Regions from separate parts of the Bartonella sp. TT67HLJMS genome, predicted to be linked through region 1. Evidence: predicted binding sites of a transcription regulator. Region 1 holds the regulator's gene; the other holds the start of a gene.
The links. Region 1 encodes HrcA, which represses chaperone genes, less so after heat shock. Its sites were predicted from a motif close to GTTAGCACTCNCNNNNNGNGAGTGCTAAC; they were not measured.
Positions count from the first base shown of each region.

Region 2: a site for HrcA is predicted at 2,258-2,286, ahead of groES (co-chaperone GroES). Genes of this name have one in related genera too.

Region 1 covers NZ_JBHILP010000001.1:148,159-155,711, forward strand. Annotated here, with positions in the region: gene thpR (RNA 2',3'-cyclic phosphodiesterase) at 330-869, shown strand; gene grpE (nucleotide exchange factor GrpE) at 976-1,638, opposite strand; gene hrcA (heat-inducible transcriptional repressor HrcA) at 1,763-2,833, opposite strand; gene rdgB (RdgB/HAM1 family non-canonical purine NTP pyrophosphatase) at 3,348-3,995, shown strand; gene hemW (radical SAM family heme chaperone HemW) at 3,992-5,191, shown strand; gene dapE (succinyl-diaminopimelate desuccinylase) at 6,810-7,553, opposite strand, start outside.
Region 2 covers NZ_JBHILP010000006.1:19,854-27,406, reverse strand. Annotated here, with positions in the region: partial or broken gene groEL (chaperonin GroEL) at 1-134, opposite strand, end outside; gene groL (chaperonin GroEL) at 210-1,853, opposite strand; gene groES (co-chaperone GroES) at 1,912-2,208, opposite strand; gene fumC (class II fumarate hydratase) at 2,434-3,822, shown strand; gene ACFIJQ_RS04720 (outer membrane protein) at 5,246-6,136, shown strand; tRNA gene ACFIJQ_RS04715 (tRNA-Leu) at 7,529-7,553, opposite strand, start outside.

The sequences.
Region 1 (7,553 bases):
TGTCAAAATAATTTCGCACATCAAAAATCTATCAACTTTTCTTATTTTCTGCTCACTTTGTAGTCTTTATAATACATAAGTAATCTTCCATATAATACATAAGTAATCTTCCATTGCACATCATTGTGATACAGCTCATGAAAACGCAATTCTTATCGATATCATAACCATTTTTTAAAACGAATAAGCTTTGTACGCTCATAATTATAGTAAGCATTTTTTAGACATTCTTTTTCAATACTATTGCCTTATTTTCTATGGTACATGCCTCGCCCTTATTATCTATATTGTGCTTGGAATAGCATCTTTCATTATAAGGAGATAATATTATGGGTCGTCTATTTAGTGCCCTTCAGATTCCTCAACAAACAACACAACAACTTGTATCGTTGCAAAATGGCTTACCAAAAGCGCAATGGATCAACCCGCAAAATTTTCACGTCACCTTATCTTTTTTCGGTGAAGTTGAAAGTGCTACCGCAGATGCACTTATGCACGCCTTTGATACAATAAAGCTCTCTCCTTTTATGCTACAAATAGATGGTTTTGAAGTTTTTGGTTCAGAAAATGCTCCCCATTCTCTTGTAGTTCGCATTGAACCTTGTGAAAAGCTTAATCTTTTACATGAAAAGATGCAATATATCCGGAATAAATTAGAGTTAAAGCCTGATGAAAGACAATTTATTCCGCATATTACTCTTGCACGAATATTTGATATCAATCTTGAAGATCTTTCTTCTTATCTATCTTTTCAAGATGATTTTTTTATCCCTCCTTTTGAGGTCGATCACTTTGTTTTATTTTCATCGTCATCTCCCTCAAGCGAGTCCGTGTATCTTGTAAAAGGAAGTTGGGCGCTTCAAAGATAAAAGGGTGTTTATAACACCCTTTAAAAACTCTTTGAGAAAAGACCTCATATATGTGTAATTGCAGGGAATACTGCATTTTATGTTGGAGATTTATTATTGATGTATTTTAAGCAGAATCAGCTTCACCAGAAGCTTCTTTTGCTCCTCCTTTAGCTACACCCACTATAGCTGGACGTAACACCCTTTCCCCGATAATATAACCTGCCTGAACAACTTGTTGAACAGTGTTATCTGGAACATCGGCATTAGGAATTTCAAACATCGCTTGATGAAAATGAGGATCAAATTTTTGTCCCTCTGGATGAATTTTCTGCACCCCATGACGTTCTAATGCTGCCATCATGGCACGTTCAGTCATTTCAACGCCTTCTGCCAATGATTTCAAACCAGCATCACTCTCCTTTGCCCCTTCTGGAATGGCTTCCAAAGCACGATTGAGATTGTCAGAAACCGATAACATATCCCGTGCAAAATTAGCAATGGAATAAGCCTTTGCATCCGCCACATCTCGCATAGTACGGCGTCGAAGATTTTCCATATCTGCAACAAGACGTAAAAGCTGATCTTTCAGTTCTTTATTTTCATCCTGCAAAGACGCTAAAAGATCACTAACCTCATTGCTTTCTTTTTCAACGTCTTCGTGTTCCTCTGTTTTTTGTGTTTTTAAAAATTCATCGGCTGCCTGTTTAAGTGTATTACGATCAGCTGGATTTTTTAAATCACAATTTTCAAATGAAGAGTCAGTAAATTTGTTTTTTTCATCAGACATAAAAATTTTATTCCTTCATAAGATTCGTTATTCTCGATATCGAAATTCTACAGACAAAAATCAAGGGGTATCGATGTATATAATACAATGAGCTTCTATAGTACAAATACTTACCTGCATCGTTTTAACGCAATAACTGTGACACAAGTTGAGCTGTATAATCAACCATGGGCACAATCCTTGCATAATTAAGCCGTGTAGGACCAATAACGCCCAAAGCACCAATGACTCTTTGTTGTGAATCACGATAAGGTGCTACAACTAAAGAAGAACCAGAAAGTGAAAATAACTTATTTTCTGAACCAATAAAAATTCGAACCCCAGAACCTTCATCCGTTAAATCGAGAAGCTGTGCCATACTCTCACGCGTTTCAAGATCATCAAACAAATGGCGTAACCGTTCTAAATCTTCTTCTGCTTTCACATCTTCAAGTAAATTGCTACGCCCGCGAACAATGAGGTGTATTTTATGATCAGCACCTTCTCCTCCCCAAAGAGCTAATCCCGTTTCAACAAGATGATGCGATAAATCATCAAGCGCAGCCCGTGTTTCTGCGCATAAGCGGGCAATTTCCCCTTTAGCTTCACTCAATGTACGTCCTTGGATATGGGCATTGAGAAAATTCGTTGCTTCCGTCAATTGTGCATGGGTAACCCCTTCTGGCAAATGAACAATACGATTTTCAACTTCACCTTGTTGAGTCACCAAAACGGCAAGAGCGTGCTCCCTATCAAGGCGCACAAATTCAATATGTTTCAATGTTCCTTCTTGTTTTGTTGCTAAAACAAGCCCTGCCCCACGTGAAAGATCTGAAAGAACTCGGCTTGCTTGAACAAGAAAATGTTCAACCGATTGTGCATGACCTGCCTCTTTGACTTGCATTTCAATATTTTCTCGCTCTTCGTTTGGCAAATCACCCGCTTCCATAAATGCATCTACAAAAAAGCGTAAACCTGATTGTGTCGGCATTCGACCCGCAGAAACATGTGGTGCATAAATCAAACCGAGATGTTCAAGATCACTCATCACATTGCGAATCGTCGCAGGTGATAATGTCTGTCGTAAAAGCCGCGAAAGATTGCGTGACCCTACAGGTTCACCATCATTAAGATAAGCTTCAACAATATGGCGAAAAATATCACGCGAACGTTCATCAAGATATTTTAGTTCATTATCAATAGTTTTGTGCTTCATCACAATTGTTTCACTACTTTTAAAATCCTCATCTCTTATATAAGTTTTGCCAAGGTTTGGTCAAATAGTCTAAAGTAGTATAGAACATATTATCCTATTGAACCGTAAAATTCTAGCTTTCAGAGTGATGATTGATACATTACGCAAGAGGTATTTTTTGTTAGAGTGTGTGAAAAATATTTAAGATTAAGAGTTGATCTACAAAGTAGTCTACTGTAGAGACTTGCCAAGAGAATCTGGATTGTTTAAAAGCCGTTGTAAATAAAAAATTTCACCCTTTAGAGCAAGCCGGAAATTGGAAATTTACCATAAAAATGCTATTATAAAAAAGACATGTCCTTCATATCTTTGCAAGGTTATCTTTATACAAGATAAAAAATTTTATTGGAATAAAATATCATAAAACGTGTAAAATAATCATATCATGTAAAATTAAGCAGAATGTGTGTATATGAGTATTTAAGCTGGTTTTTAGCACAAAAATAGTTCCCCTTTCATTTTTGGAGAAATCTATATGAGAAGCATAGCAGATAAAAAACTTGTCATTGCTACACATAACACCGGCAAATTGCATGAAATCACTACTTTAATTACGCCTTTCGGTTTAATAATACAATCGGCAAAAGAACTGGGCTTGCCAGAACCAAAAGAAACGGGAAAAACATTTGAAGAAAATGCTTATATTAAGGCTTTTTCAGCAGCGAAAAAGACAGGACTTCCTGCCCTTTCTGATGATTCAGGCTTAGAGGTAGATGCATTGGAGGGTGCGCCAGGCGTTTATACCGCTGATTGGGCAATTCAAGCCGATGGCACACGTAATTTTCCAAAAGCTATGAAAAAAATAGAAAATGAACTCCAAAAAGTCGGAGCGCAAGAAAAAAGCCAACGAAAATGCCGTTTTATATCCGTCATTTGCATTGCATGGCCTGATGCTCATGCAGATTACTTCCGCGGATGCGTTGAAGGAACATTCATTTGGCCTCCACGGGGAGACAAAGGCTTTGGTTTTGATCCTATTTTTTTACCAGATGGATATGAAAATACCTTTGGAGAAATGTCAACAGAGCAAAAACACAACTGGAAATGTAATGATATTCCCCCTCTTTCACATCGCGCACGTGCTTTCAAACTTTTGGCAGAAAACCTTTTAGCATTCTCATGAATGAACCTTTTGGCATTTACATTCATTGGCCCTTTTGTGCAGCTAAATGTCCTTATTGTGACTTTAATTCGCATGTTCGCATCCATGGTGTTGATCAACCACGTTTTGTCACCGCCTTTAAGCGCGAAATAGAAACGCAATACCACAAAATAGGCCCACGCCATATTACAAGTATTTTTATTGGTGGAGGAACTCCTTCTCTTATGGAGCCGCAAACTGTCGATGCCCTATTGCAAACACTTGCAAAAAAATGGGTAGTTGATGATAAAGTTGAAATTACATTAGAAGCTAATCCATCCAGTGTGGAGGCAGAACGCTTTCGTGGATACCGTGCGGCAGGTGTTAATCGCTTATCTCTAGGAATACAAGCGCTCAATGATAAAGCATTGCGCAAACTTGGCCGACTCCATAATGTGGAACAAGCTCTTTGTGCCATTGATTTAGCACGGCAAATTTTTCCACGTTTATCCTTTGATCTCATTTATGCCCGCCCCAAACAAACCCTTGAACAATGGAAATCTGAACTCGTACAAGCAATTGATTTGGCAGCGGACCATCTTTCTCTTTATCAATTGACAATCGAAGAAGGAACTGCCTTTAAACGACTTCATGATGCAGGAAGACTTATCCTTCCCCCATCAGAGCTAGCAGCAGATCTGTATAATCTTACCCAAGAAATAACAGCACTGCATGGACTTCCTGCCTATGAAATCTCAAACCATGCAATACCCGGTGCTGAATCAGCACACAATCTTCTTTACTGGCGTTATCACCAATATGCAGGCTTTGGTCCAGGAGCACATGGACGTTTCATTGAGCACGCACCGAATCATTCCTCTGCCTGTTCAAAAACATTGTCATCACACCTTGAAAACCGCGAACGTTATGTCACAATAAATGAAAAGCATCCCGAACAGTGGCTTAATTTGGTAGAAACAACAGGACATGGCTGTATTGAAACGGAACATTTAACCACTGAACAACAGGCAAATGAAATGCTCCTTATGGGATTACGCCTTAGCGAAGGCTTAGAACTTATACGCTATGAAACCTTAAGCCCTAAACGCATCCCAATGGAAAAACTGATCGATTTACAACACCAAGAATTGATAGAAATGGTGGATAACCAACGCTTAAAAGCGACAACCAAAGGACGTATTGTTCTTGATCACATCATCAGCCAACTCGCAAACTAAAGTTTTTATAACAACATACTTATTTTAATCATAATCATCATTTTTCATAGAAAAGGCGAGATTAGAGTATCGTGAGATACTCTCATTTCAAAACTATTTACAGTAAATTAGTTACCACCATTTGCTTACACCTTAAAAGTAGAGAAGTGTATGGATAAAAGCTATAAAAAGAAGTAAAAAGAACTCTTATGAACACTCTTAAGTGCTAAAAGCTATCGCAATATTTTGAGCTAGAAAGTGTGTGGTGGTCTAACTTTTTTTCATAAACGTAAAGATAGTGAAGCACTGTAGACTTTATACACTTCACGGAAAATTTTATATTACACTATTCATAAGCATCGTAGTGGCACGAATGTGACAAACATTGAGAAAATTTCTTTAAAACAAGTATGTGAATGCATAATACGATAATATATTGTTCTTTATGAAATCGTGGCACCATTTAAAGAACCAGAGAAATGAGCATGAAACCATGTATCAATCTCTAATTATTTAAAAAGATATTACTCTAGATAAGTTTGAAAACCGTAAAACCGAATAAAAAAGGAGAGTAAAAAAGCACACTGATTTTCACCTTTATATTTTCCCTCAATCAGGTTGTGGTTGTATGTCTGTTTCAGAGATTACAAAAAATAGATATACACAATACTTTTATCCTATTCTGGCATATAAAAGCTGTTGTCGCAAAAAATACTGAACCAATATTTATTTGAGATACGCGGCTGTATGATCGGTATTGATTTATAGATCACAGCAAAATCATGAGCTTTATTAAACAAATAATGCACTCAAATGGCAAATATACCAGATATGAATCGAAATTGCTTTGTTAGCGAGCGAAACGATATTAATCCCATATGATCTTACTTGTATGCGTACATGCTTATGAGTATCTGTACGCGTCCTTTAAGGTTATTTTATTAAAAAATTGAGAATAATACTAGGACAATCCTTGGCTAAAGAAGTCAACGTGCTGCTACAAAAGAATTTCTGTGTATCTTTATCATAACCAATATTAAAGCTGATTAAATAAGCTCACCTTCTATCTCGTAATGACTTTGTAATGGAAGTTTTTAGGGACAAAAAAGAAGGGGAAAATATATGAAATAAAACAAACTTAAAGCGCATTTATATGGGCTTTACTCTAAGAGAGGCTAATTGAAACAAGAAGTACCTTTTATGAGAGTGCAGAAACTATATGAAGACATGAGCTGTGAATGAGCGCATTTATGTTGTACGAACTTTTTACAATAGCAGCATGTTTTTGTATGTCTTTATGGCTTCAACCTGTCATCACACAATTGTGATATAATATTCATTGTTTTCCCTATATGATTGCGCGTTGACTTCCTTTCTACACTTAAAGAACGAATATTTTTAATCCAATATGGTCTGTAAACAGTTCTGCTTCTTAAAGCAGGTCCCTCTTGGCTTTCCAGTTATGTAATTCACTTAACTAAAGACTCTACAGACAAAAATCACAACTTAAGAATATTCATCACTTATTCTAAACCCACTTAATATATTAAGTCTTACGCATTTCATATTACCACACCTCAAATGGCAATATCTTATGGCACAACAAGATAAAGGTATTTTTGAACCAGCAATCATTTCTTCATGCAAAAAAATCAACAATAAAACGCTCATAAATAGTAGTGAGCGTTTCCATTGCATCAAGGGCTACACACTCATCTACCATATGCATCGTTTGCCCTGGTAAGCCAAATTCAACCACTGGGCAATAATCCTTAATAAATCGCGCATCTGAAGTACCACCAGAAGTGGAACATTCTGGTATATTCCCTGTTACACTTTTAATAGCATTGGATAAAGTTTGAATGAGTTTATCATTTTTGGTCAAAAAAACATCCCCTAAACTTGGAATCCATTCAAGCTGATAAGAGGGAGATTTATCATCATTGTTTTTTGATTGCACCAAAGAAAGACGCTTTTTAATTTCCTCCATCAGTGTTTCTTTTGTCCAAAGATCATTGTAGCGTATATTAAAATGAACTGTTGTCTGCGCTGGGATAACATTGACCGCTAAATTACCGGTATCGATGCTTGTTAGCTCTAAGTTACTGGGTTGAAAATCCTCTGTCCCTTTATCTAAAGCAGTTTGTGTCAATGCTTGAATAAGCTTACTTGCTAAAGGCAAGGGATTAGCAGCCCGCTCTGGAAAAGCAACATGACCTTGACGACCTCTCACGGTAATGATACCAGAAATCGATCCGCGGCGACCAATTTTGATGACATCCCCAACAGTTTTTACACTTGTTGGTTCCCCTACAAGAGCTGCAGTCCATTTTTCGCCTTTTTTTTCTGCCCATTTGAGAAGTTTGACGGTACCATTAACAGC
Region 2 (7,553 bases), on a different contig from region 1:
TGAAACTTCAGCAACCATTGCTTCTGTTGTAATCAGCAGGCTAGCAATTGAAGCCGCATTCTGGAGAGCAGAACGCAAAAACTTTCACTGGATCAACAATTCTTGAAAGCAATCAAATCACCAAATTCACCGGTTGCAAAACGTGAAAAAGCATTAAAAAAAACGGGCACAGAAGGCCCGTTTCTTTATTACTTCTATGGAATAAGAGCTTAGAAATCCATTCCGCCCATTCCACCCATTCCGCCACCAGGCATTGGAGGCATTGGTGTATCTTTCTTTGGAACTTCAGCAACCATTGCTTCTGTTGTAATCAGCAGGCTAGCAATTGACGCCGCATTCTGGAGAGCAGAACGCACAACTTTCACTGGATCAACAATTCCCAAAGCAATCAAATCACCAAATTCACCGGTTGCAGTATTGTAACCATAAGTGTCAGCATTATTTTCCAGCACTTTGCCCACAATAATAGCGGCTTCTTCACCGGCATTGGTTGCGATTTGACGTGCTGGCGCTTGAAGAGCACGACGAACGATATGAATACCAGCTTCTTGGTCAGGATTGCTTCCTTTAACGGTCAACGCATTTGCTGCACGCAACAATGCGGTACCACCACCAGCAACAATACCTTCTTCAACAGCAGCACGTGTTGCATTCAAGGCATCATCAACGCGGTCTTTCTTTTCTTTCACTTCAACTTCTGTTGCACCACCAACACGGATAACAGCAACACCACCAGCGAGTTTAGCAAGTCTTTCTTGCAATTTTTCACGGTCATAGTCAGAAGTTGTTTCTTCAATCTGAGCCTTGATTTGATTGACGCGAGCAGTAATTTCAGACTTTTGTCCAGCACCATCAATAATGGTGGTGTTTTCTTTAGAAATATTCACTTTCTTTGCACGTCCAAGCATATCCAAAGTGACATTTTCAAGTTTAATGCCCACATCCTCAGAAATAACCTGTCCGGATGTCAAGATTGCGATATCCTCTAACATTGCTTTACGGCGATCACCAAATCCAGGTGCTTTTACAGCAGCAATTTTCAAACCACCACGCAACTTGTTAACCACGAGCGTTGCCAAAGCTTCACCTTCCACATCTTCAGCGATAATGAGAAGTGGTTTTCCAGATTGCACAACAGCTTCAAGCACAGGAAGAAGAGATTGCAAATTAGACAATTTCTTTTCGTGAATGAGAATGTAAGGATCATCAAGATCAGCGACCATTTTCTCAGCATTTGTGACAAAATAAGGGGAAAGATATCCACGGTCAAACTGCATTCCTTCAACGACTTCTAATTCCGTTTCAGCAGTTTTAGCTTCTTCCACGGTAATAACGCCTTCATTGCCAACCTTTTCCATAGCATCAGCGATCATTTTACCGATTTCAGCAGCGCCATTAGCAGAAATGGTTCCTACTTGTGCAATTTCTGCTGAAGTTTGGATTTTTTTTGCTTTTTTGAAGAGGTTTGCCACCACTTCATCTACAGCAGCATCAATCCCGCGTTTAAGATCCATTGGGTTCATGCCCGCAGCAACAGCTTTAACACCTTCTTGCACAATAGCTTGTCCTAAAACAGTAGCTGTTGTTGTTCCATCACCAGCGATATCATTGGTTTTAGAAGCAACTTCGCGCAACATTTGTGCACCCATGTTTTCGAACTTATCTTCAAGTTCAATTTCCTTTGCAACGGATACACCATCTTTTGTGATGCGAGGCGCACCGAATGATTTATCAATCACCACATTACGACCTTTAGGGCCGAGTGTCACCTTAACAGCATTAGCAAGGATGTCGACACCGCGCAACAAACGCTCACGCGCTTCACGGCCAAATTTGACTTCTTTAGCAGCCATTTAATTTCTCCTTGGAGTTTTTTCAAAATAGTACACAATGAAAAATTAAGCGCTTTAATTAGCCCATAATTCCCATAATGTCAGATTCTTTCATGATGAGGAGGTCTTCCCCATTAATCTTGACTTCAGTTCCAGACCATTTTCCAAAGAGGATACGGTCTCCTGTCTTGACTTCTAAAGGCACACGCTTTCCGTTATCATCGAGAGCGCCATTACCAACAGCAATCACTTCGCCTTCTTGAGGTTTTTCTTTTGCTGTATCAGGGATGATAATCCCACCAGCCGTTTTATTTTCAGATTCAACCCGACGGACAACGACACGGTCGTGAAGTGGGCGGAATTGTATATTAGCCATGTTTTAAATCCTTAAAACTGAACATAATTGCATTAATCTTAAAGTTCTTGCTAGCACTCATAGCTTGAGAGTGCTAGTATGTGTTAGATATAAAATCGGCATCTCTTAATGTCAAGAATAGCCATAAAATAATTTCTCTAAATGAAGCTTCAAAGTCTTGCCTCTTGTTGCACTTTCGCGTTATTTAGCTTTTTTAAGAACCCGTGAACAAAAAAGGATCTTATCATGGTTGAAACACGTCAGGAAACGGATAGCTTTGGAACGATTTCGGTACGTCAAGATCGTTATTGGGGCGCACAAACTGAACGTTCTCTGCATAATTTTAATATTGGTAGTGAAAAGCAGCCTCTTGCCATCATCTATGCCTTAGCCCTTATCAAAAAGGCTGCAGCTGTTGTAAATATGGACAAAGGAAAACTACCAGAAAATATTGGAAAAGCAATTATTGCAGCCGCCGATGAAGTGCTTGCCGGCGATTTTGATACGCATTTTCCACTCTCCGTCTGGCAAACAGGTTCTGGCACACAAAGCAATATGAATGTCAATGAAGTCATTGCTAATCGTGCCAGTAAGATTTTGGGAGGAAAACTTGGAAGCAAAAAACCAGTTCACCCCAATGACCATGTCAATATGAGTCAATCATCGAACGACTCCTTTCCCACAGCGCTTCACATTGCCACCACGTTGCAAACACGCCAACACTTACTGCCAATCCTTGAAGCTCTTATTGCTACATTAAAACAAAAAGAGCAAGAATTTGCAGACATCATTAAAATCGGCCGCACCCATACTCAAGATGCAACGCCTTTAACCTTAGGGCAAGAATTTTCAGGCTATCGTGCCGCATTAGAAGCCAATCTTCAGCGCATTGAAAATGCTCTAACCGATGTCCACATGCTTGCTCAAGGTGGCACAGCTGTTGGCACAGGACTAAATGCGCCAAAAGGTTTTGACATTGCTTTTGCACAAACAGTGAGCGCTTTCACAGGAATAACATTTCAAACCGCCAGCAATAAATTTGAAGCACTCGCCCATCATGGAGCCCTTGCGCATTTCCACGGGAGCTTGAATGCTCTTGCTGCTGATCTGTTTAAAATTGCCAATGACATCCGGTTTTTAGGCTCAGGACCACGTTCCGGTTTAGGGGAACTCAGTCTTCCCGAAAATGAACCCGGATCTTCTATTATGCCTGGCAAAGTCAACCCCACGCAATGTGAAGCCTTAACCATGGTCGCATGCCAAGTTTTTGGTAATCACACCAGCGTAACCTTTGCCGCAAGCCAAGGACATTTTGAACTCAACGTTTATAAACCTGTTGTTGGCTATAACGTTTTACAATCAATTACCCTTCTTGGTGATTGCATGCGTTCTTTTGATATGCATTGCATTCAAGGATTACGGGCCAATCGCGTTCATATTCACTCGCTCATGGAGCGCTCACTCATGTTAGTCACAGCTCTTGCACCAGAAATTGGCTATGAAAAAGCTGCTGAAATTGCAAAAGCGGCGCATAAAAATGATACAACTTTGCGCGCAGAAGCATTAAAAGCTGGCGTTTCTGGAGCTGATTATGACCGGCTGGTTGATCCCAAAAAGATGATTGCTCCCCAATAAACAACCCACTAAAAAGATGCAAACATCTTAAAACAAATCTTTCTGTCAAAAAATCGGGGTGTAAGCACCCCGATGATGACCGATAACGATTTCCCACGGCGTTCATTTTAGGATCTGGTCCACATTTCTACTCTTGTCTCAATGAGATAATGTGTTTATTTATAATGATAATCTAGTATTATCCATATTGAATGAGAATCCTGAATACCGTAGGATTTTCCCATTTTAAATCTGTCCTATGTTGAATCAATCAAAATCACTCACTTGCACATCCCAAGTGAGGTGAATGTGTGGCGATATGAATGTGTGGATAGAAATTGTATAAGATAAGAAAGGACTAAAAACGCCTCTAATGAACCGCCTCAAGTGCCAAGGACTGTCACAACTGCCAAGGGGCTGTCACAACACCCACGAGCTGGCAAATATAATGATCGTGCCGTCTTGCTTCTTTATGAAACGTAAAGATAGAAGTGCTCAATGGCTTTATCGTTATACCATTCACGAGCCACCGTCGTGAAATGGGTTTGGAAGCATTAAGAGATGTCTCCTTTATAAAGCGTAAAGATAGAAGTACTCAATAGAGGAACAGCTGTTGGAAAAAACTCAATGCACTGAAAGGTTTTTCTCTGTGCTGAAACAATCAGCTCTCTGACGGAAATATCCTTGACAACCCGCAAGAAATTTGAGGCATTCACCCCTCATGACGCTCTCATCCATTTCCACAAAAATCTGAGTGCACGCGCTAATCTCTTTAAAATTGCCAACGACTTTAAGTTTTTAGGCTCTCATCCACATTCCGGCTTAGGTAAACGAAAAGGATCATCTATCGTTTACATGGTGCATGAGAAACCTCATAAAACATTAAATTCTCGCACTTTGCTCCTTCTTATTTTTCGTATTCCATTCAATCAATCAAAACTATTCGCTTGGATTGTTATAAGAAAAAGTGGCATATAGATAAAAAAAGAAATAAAGTCGCTCATCCTCTCAAGTGCTCAAAAGGCTATCGCAATACAAAGCTACGCAATATCAGAAACGAGCAAAGAATATGATAGTGCCAATATGTATTTTTTTAATATCAATTGAATATTAAGCACAATGATATCAATCATTATAGACAATACATTTAACACTGAGCAACAAAAGGTGTTTTTAATATATATAAAATAGTTGTTCTTTAAACAAATCAAAAGCTTATTTATTATGCTATAATTTTTTATAAAACACAGAAAACACTGAAGGAATATATAAAAACCCTGAAAAACGCCGGATAATAGCACGAAAAAAGTTTTAAAAACGCTTTAATATGGTCAATTATAGATTTTATGCGTATTTTAGTTTTCATAATGATATTAACTATAGATTTTTTTAACCAATTTATATATAATACGATTTGTGTCTGAAATAAATTGGGGACGTTTTTATGAAAACAAAATATTTAATCGCACTATCTATTTTCACTTTTATTACCACTTCAACAGCGCAAGCAGCAGATACGGTAATCTTTGAGCAATCAAAACCGAAGGTTTCATTGCAAAATGATTCATCGTCACGTATCTCACCGGTTACTGTTTCTGCACCTTTTTCTTGGTCTGGTTTTTATGTTGGAGGACAAATTGGATATTTTTCCAGTAAAAATACTCTAGATTACGCACAAGAAGCCAGGGACGGAAAATGGGCTTGGGTTGATAGAAACTTATCACCGAAACCATCAGGATTGAGAGCAGGTTTGTATGCAGGTTCTAATATTGATCTGGGAGATAACCTTGTTTTCGGTTTTGATACGGACATAGTCTGGTCTGGGAGGAAAAGCACCCAAACAGACAATGGAAAGAAAATTCTAAATGAATTAGACTCTATTAACATTGCCTTTAAAGAAGCTGGGATTCCTATCATAAAACCTGCAGCTCAGGATGAAACAATCCCCAACTATGGTGACATTGTTGTCAGCAGTGTAACACTGAAAGAAAAATGGTCTGGTGCTGCGCGTGCGCGTATTGGTTTTGCTTCCCATCGCCTTATGCCTTATATTGCAGGGGGTGTAGCCTATACACAAATGCAATATATCATGTCACTTTTATCAAAATCGCAAGAAGATTCGACAGTTTTTGCTTCTGGCGATGTGTTAGATAAGACAGAAACAATGTTTGGTTACACTGTTGGTGGTGGTTTTGATCTTGCAATGACAGATAATATCATCATGCGTACAGAATATCGTTATTCAGATTTTTTGAAAAAGAAATTTGCAAACGATGACCTTAAAATCTCTTCTCAAACGCATGATTTTCGCTTTGGTATCGCTTATAAATTCTAAGTTCTATAAAAAAATCGAACTCTTAAAAAACCCTGTTAAAAACGGGGTTTTTTTATGCCCCTTTCCCCCTAAAAAGACATAGATTCTAAAAGCTAGGACTAAACTGTAAATAAATAATCATGAAACAATAAAGCCTCTCCCTCTTTTAAAGCAAGCTCCTATCCTCTCTCCCCCTTTCATGTAATACATTTGGAATAGAAAAGCTTTACCATCATACCACTGGGCGCCATCGTAAAATACGCCATCGTAAAATAAATGAGAGCAGTTATTAAGAGATATTTCTTTAAAATAACTATGTATATTGTACATCAATTGCAGTTTTATAGGATGATGTTGACTTGTCCTCCCCACTCTCACAGGATCAAGATTCTAAAAACCCATTTCTAAAATCATATCCGTTTGTAAGAACACAACGACTCTCGGGGACTCTCGGGGGCTCTTGGGGACTCTTGGGGCGGGCTCCTCTTTGCGCCTCCCCATGAAATGCCCTTAAACCTAAAGCAAAACAAACACTCTTAAGAATATCCAACACACACTGAAAAAAATACTGTAACGTTTCAAAGAAGTTTAAAGACCCTATATGACCACACTTCAAATGACAGTGTTTACAGCTATTGTATACCAGAGTAGAGAGAAGATATTGCGGTTCTCTGTTTATGTAATTTCGGTAACGGGGAGACAGCTTCATTTGGGGAGCATATGAAATTGTCAAGGCAAAAACCAATTTCCAACCTTACTATTTCTTTTTACTTCGGTTTTACGACTTTCAAAGCCTCTAAAGCTCTATCTTTTAAAGAAAGGAGATTACGCATTACCTCATGCTGGTGTTTCTCACGGATCTTTTTGGGATCACGGCCCTCATGTCATACGACAGCGCTCCAAACAAAACACTCTCAAGTCCCAAACACACTCAAATCCCAAACACTCTCAAGTCCCAAACACTTGGGTTGCTAATTCACATGCGTGTTTTAAAGAAACATCTCTCAAAACTCTCACGCCCATTTCGCAACAACACCCACAAGCATATAAAATCTATAGAGCACCATCTTTACACTTCATAAAAGTGCAAGATAAAAGTACAAGCTGGCACCATCCATCATACACTCCTACCCCCAATGATGCCCTTGAAACGGTTTATTAAGAGGCATTTTTATTCATTTTTTGTAAAATTTCATGCCACAATAGCTCATCCAGCTTGCAATGTACAAGAGACATGATTTTGGTCAATTTACTATAAACAGACTTAAAATGAGAGAATCTTACGGTATTCGAGGTTTTTCATTCAACATGCAAAACATTGAACACTGTTTATCAATTTCATGTTTTACCAATCCCACATGTTTTATAAATCAACATGATGCGCCATAACAGGATAAAGGAAAATATTAGAAATGGTGCGGGTGGTCGGACTCGAACC